DNA from 2 places in the Streptomyces sp. NPDC051578 genome. Region 2 is predicted to be linked to the other one. Evidence: predicted binding sites of a transcription regulator. Region 2 holds the regulator's gene; the other holds the start of a gene.
The links. The regulator HspR, encoded in region 2, represses chaperone genes until heat shock. The targets are predictions, from matches to a motif close to TTGAGNNNNNNNNNCTCAA.

Region 1: a site for HspR is predicted at 1,040-1,058, ahead of lon (endopeptidase La). Genes of this name have one in related genera too.

The regions. Positions count from the first base shown of each region.
Region 1 is NZ_JBITDH010000001.1:1,527,378-1,529,766, forward strand. Features, by position in the region: gene lon (endopeptidase La) at 1-1,017, opposite strand, end outside; gene ACIA6C_RS06795 (DUF4097 family beta strand repeat-containing protein) at 1,122-1,946, opposite strand; gene ACIA6C_RS06800 (sulfurtransferase) at 2,012-2,389, opposite strand, start outside.
Region 2 is NZ_JBITDH010000004.1:342,807-345,195, reverse strand. Features, by position in the region: gene ACIA6C_RS20720 (helix-turn-helix transcriptional regulator) at 1-500, shown strand, start outside; gene ACIA6C_RS20715 (heat shock protein transcriptional repressor HspR) at 581-1,027, opposite strand; gene dnaJ (molecular chaperone DnaJ) at 1,029-2,213, opposite strand; gene grpE (nucleotide exchange factor GrpE) at 2,253-2,389, opposite strand, start outside.

The DNA.
Region 1 (2,389 bases), on a different contig from region 2:
GCGGACGGCGAGGTACTCGGTGATGCGGTCCTTCACGTCGCTCAGCCCGGCGTGTTCGGCGTCGAGCACCGCGCGGGCGCCGCGGATGTCGTACTCGTCCTCGGTGCGCTCGTTCCAAGGCAGTTCCAGGACGGTGTCGAGCCAGGTCCGGATCCAGGAGCCCTCGGGGGACTGGTCGCTGGCCCGCTCCAGCTTCTCGACTTCCTTGAGCGCGGCCTCCCGTACCTTCTCGGGCAGGTCGGCGGCCTCGACGCGGGCCCGGTAGTCGTCGGACTCCTCGCCGTCCTTCTCCCCGTTCAGTTCGCGCAGTTCCTTGCGGACGGCCTCCAGCTGGCGGCGGAGCAGGAACTCGCGCTGCTGCTTGTCGACGCCGTCCTGGACGTCCTTGGCGATGGATTCGGCGACGTCCTGTTCGGCGAGGTGGTCGCTGAGCGCCTTGATGGCGAGCCTCAGCCGGGCCACGGGGTCGGCCGTCTCCAGCAGCTCCACCTTCTGGGCCACCGTCAGGAACGGCGAGTACCCGGAGTTGTCGGCGAGCGCGGAGACCCCTTCGATCTGCTGGACCCGGTCCACGACCTGCCAGGCGCCGCGCTTCTTGAGCCAGCTGGTGGCGAGGGCCTTGTACTCCTTGACGAGCTCGGCGACGGCCCCCGGCAGCGGGTCGGGCACCTGTTCGTCGACGGTCTCCCCCTCCACCCACAGCGCGGCCCCCGGGCCGGTGGTCCCGGCGCCGATGCGGACGCGGCCGCGGCCGCGGATCAGCGCGCCGGGGTCACCGTCGGAGAGCCGTCCCACCTGCTCGACGGTGCCGAGCACACCCGTCGCGGCGTACTTCCCGTCGATGCGCGGTACGAGCAGCACCCGCGGCTTCCCGCTGCCCGCGGCGGCCTGCGCGGCCTCCACGGCTCCGCGCACCTCGGCGTCGGACAGGTCCAGCGGTACCACCATCCCGGGCAGCACGACCTCGTCATCGAGCGGCAACACGGGCAGGGTGAGCGTTACGGACGTCGAAGCCATGATCTTCCCTCCGGCAGTCAAGTTGAGCTATGCCGACTCAATGTCCCGGAGCCCGGCAATGTTCCCCCACCTGAGTTCGCCGGCGGCGAACACGTGCGCCGGGGTCAGTCTGCCGAGAGGTGGACGTCGCCCGAGGTGGTCTTCACGGAGAGGCTCGACGGGGCGGCCGGGTCGGCGGGGAGGCTGATGTCACGGGTGCCGGAGGAGGAGGTGGCCGCGATCCGGTAGGCGCCCCGGGGCACCCGGAGCGTCACGTCGCCCGAGCCGGTGTCGGCCGTGACCGAGGCCGGGTGCGTGGCGAAGGCCAGGCGGGCGTCGCCCGAACGGGAGTGGACCTCGGCCTGCGTGCCGGAAAGCTCCGCCGCCCGGATGTCGCCCGAGGAGGTACGGATCCTCAGCGGGCCCGCTATGCGCCCGGCCCCGACCTCGCCGGAGGAGGTACGGACCGTCAGGGGGCCCGCGACGCGTTCGGCCGTGACGGTGCCCGAGGAGGAGGTGAGGTCGGCGGCCGCGACGCCGGTGACCGTGAGGCGGCCGCTGTCGGTGCGCAGCTTCACCGTCGCCGAGGCGGGCACCTCCAGCCGGTAGTCGACGTAGCAGCTGCCGGAGCAGCCGGCGGTGAAGGTGAGCACGCCCGACGTGACCCGCTGGTCCGGCCTGGGCGGGGTGCCACCGCGGTAGTGGACCGTGCGGTGGACGGTGACGCCCGGGCCGCTGCCCGGGACGACCTCGACGGAGCCGTGCCGTCCGTCCGCCACCTCGACGGCGCGGACGGCCTCGGTCACGGTGGCGTCGTCGGTCGCCGTCTTCTGGCCTCCCTGGGCGAGGCGGCCGAGGGTGCAGCCGGTCAGGAGCAGTGCCGACGTGACGGCGAGGGCGGGTAACGCGAGGGCCGGCCGGGCGGGGAAGGTGCGGGAGCGGGACGTCATGTGCGGAAGTCTGACGGGCCCCGCCCCCTCGCGACGATGGGGCCGCTACCCGCACGGGCCGGGGGTTATCCCCCCGTCGCCACCGGGCGCTCCAGGGGCCGGCCCGGGAGCTCCGGGAGGCCCCATTCGCCCCAGGAGCCGTCGTACACGGCCGTCTCCCGGTAGCCGGCCAGCTCCGCGCCGAGCGCGAGGACGCAGGCCGTCACCCCCGAGCCGCAGCTGAGGTAGAGGCGCTCCCGGTCCCCCGCCGCCGCGCGGAAAGCCTCCCGGAGTTCCTCCGCGGGCCGCATCAGGCCGCCGGGAGACTGGAGTTCCGCGAAGGGGAGGCTGACCGCGCCCGGCACGTGGCCGCCGCGCAGGCCCGGCCGGGGTTCCGGGGCGGTGCCCGCGAACCGCTCCCGGGTGCGGGCGTCGAGCACCGCGGCGGCCGGGTCCGCCAGGGC
Region 2 (2,389 bases):
TCTACCAGCACACGGTGCGGCACAGCCAGGGCACGCTCGCCTACGTGGACCGCATCTCCACGGGGAAGGTGGAGATCCGCACGCTCGAAGAGCTGATCGAGCGCCTCATGATCTTCGACCGCACCGTGGCCTTCATCCCCGCGAGCGACGACCGCCGGGTGGCCCTGGAGCTGCGGCATCCGGGGCTGGTCGACTACCTCATCAAGGTCTTCGAGCAACTCTGGCGCCGAGCCGTGCCGTTGGGCGACGAGGTGACGTACACGCACACGCCGGATGGTATCTCCGGCGTGCAGCGCTCCATAGCCCAGCTGCTCATAGAGGGGCACGTGGACGAGGCGATCGCACGCCGGCTGGGGATGAACGTACGCACCTGCCGCGCGCACATCGCGAAGCTGGCCACCACCCTGGGCAGCGGCAGCCGCGCCCAACTCGGCTTCCTCATCGCCCAGTCGGGCATCCTGCACAGCGCGTCCCCGCCCCTGCCCGCGGGCCACGACTGACGCCGCGCAGCACGAAGGCCCCGCCCGGAACCATCCGGGCGGGGCCTTCCCCGTTGCCGTGCGGCGGGCGCGCGGGGGCGTCAGTCCTTCGGGCGCTTGGGGCGCCAGACGACCAGCGCGTTGCCCGGCTGCGGCGGCTGGTACGGGACCAGGTCGCGCCGGTACGAGGCGTGGACCTGGGCCTCCCTGGCCCGCAGGGCGGCGGCCGCGCCGTCCACGGCGCTGGACAGCTCGGCCACGCGCTGCTGGAGCGCGGCGACCTGGTTCTCCAGTTCGATGATCCGCTTGATACCCGCCAGGTTGATGCCCTCGTCCTGGGACAGCGCCTGCACGGTGCGCAGCAATTCGATGTCCCTGGCCGAATATCGACGCCCGCGCCCGGCCGTCCGGTCGGGTGAGACCAGGCCGAGGCGGTCGTACTGGCGCAGGGTCTGCGGATGCAGGCCCGAGAGCTGGGCGGCCACCGAGATCACGTAGACCGGTGTCTCATCGGTCAGTTGGTACGGGTTCCTGCGGCGGCCGTCCATCTCATGCTCCCTTCGCGGACTCGAACAGCGCGGCACGCGGGTCCTCGGACCCGGTCGCGTCGCGGTACATCTCCAGCGCCTCGCGGGCCTTGTCCGACAGCTCCGCCGGAACGGCCACCTCGATCGTCACCAGCAGGTCGCCGCGGGTGCCGTCCTTGCGGACCGCGCCCTTGCCCCGGGCGCGCATCGTACGGCCGCCCGGCGTGCCCGGCGGCAGTTTCAGCGTGACCGAAGGACCGTTCAGCGTCGGCACCTTGATCTCGGCGCCGAGTGCCGCCTCCGCGAACGTCACCGGAACGGTCACCGTCAGGTTGTCGTCCTTGCGGCCGAACACGGGGTGACTGCCGACATGAACGACCACGTACAGGTCGCCGGCGGGACCGCCGCGCTCGCCCGGGGCGCCCTTGCCGCGCAGCCGGATCCGCTGGCCGTCCGAGACGCCCGCCGGGATCCGCACCTGCATGGTGCGGGAGCTGCGGGCCCGGCCGCTGCCCTTGCAGACGTCGCAGGGGGTCTCGGCGATCAGGCCGCGGCCCTTGCAGTCCGCGCAGGGGTCGGTCAGCGAGAAGCCGCCGCCGCTGCCCCGCGAAACCTGGCCGGTACCGACGCAGGTCGGGCACACCCGGGGGGTGCCGTTCTTGTCGCCGGTGCCCGAACAGGCCTTGCAGGGCGCCTGCGAGGACATCCGCAGCGGGACCGTGGCCCCGTCCACCGCCTCCGTGAAGGAGAGGGTGACCTCCGACTCGATGTCCTGGCCGCGGCGGGGCTGGGTGCGGGTTCCCGCACCGGGGCCCGCGCCGCCGCGGTTGAACAGGCCGCCGAAGACGTCCCCGAGGCCGCCGCCGAAGCCGCCGCCCGCGCCGCCCGGCTGCGCGCCGCCGAAGAGGTCACCGAGGTCGAAGTTGAACGAGCCGCCGGCACCGCCGGGACCGGGGCGGAAGCCGCCGTTCCCGAACAGTGCGCGGGCCTCGTCGTACTCCTTGCGCTTCTTCGCGTCCCCGAGGATGTCGTTCGCCTCGGAGATCTCCTTGAAGCGCTCCTCGGCCGAGGCGTCGCCCTTGTTGGCGTCCGGGTGGAACTCGCGGGCGAGCTTCCGGTACGCCTTCTTGATCTCTGCCTCGGTGGCGTCCTTGGGGACACCGAGGACCTTGTAGTAGTCCTTCTCGACGAAGTCCTTCGTGCTCATCCTCGGTGGCCCTCCTCTCGTACACCTACATGTTCGACGTCAGCCCTTGTCCGCGGCATCCGTGTCCTTGTCAGACGGCGTGTCGCCGTCCGCGGACTCGGACTTCGCGGCGGGCGCCGCGCCCGGCTGGGGCTCGGCCACCGCGACCCGGGCGGGACGGATGGTGCGCTCGCCGA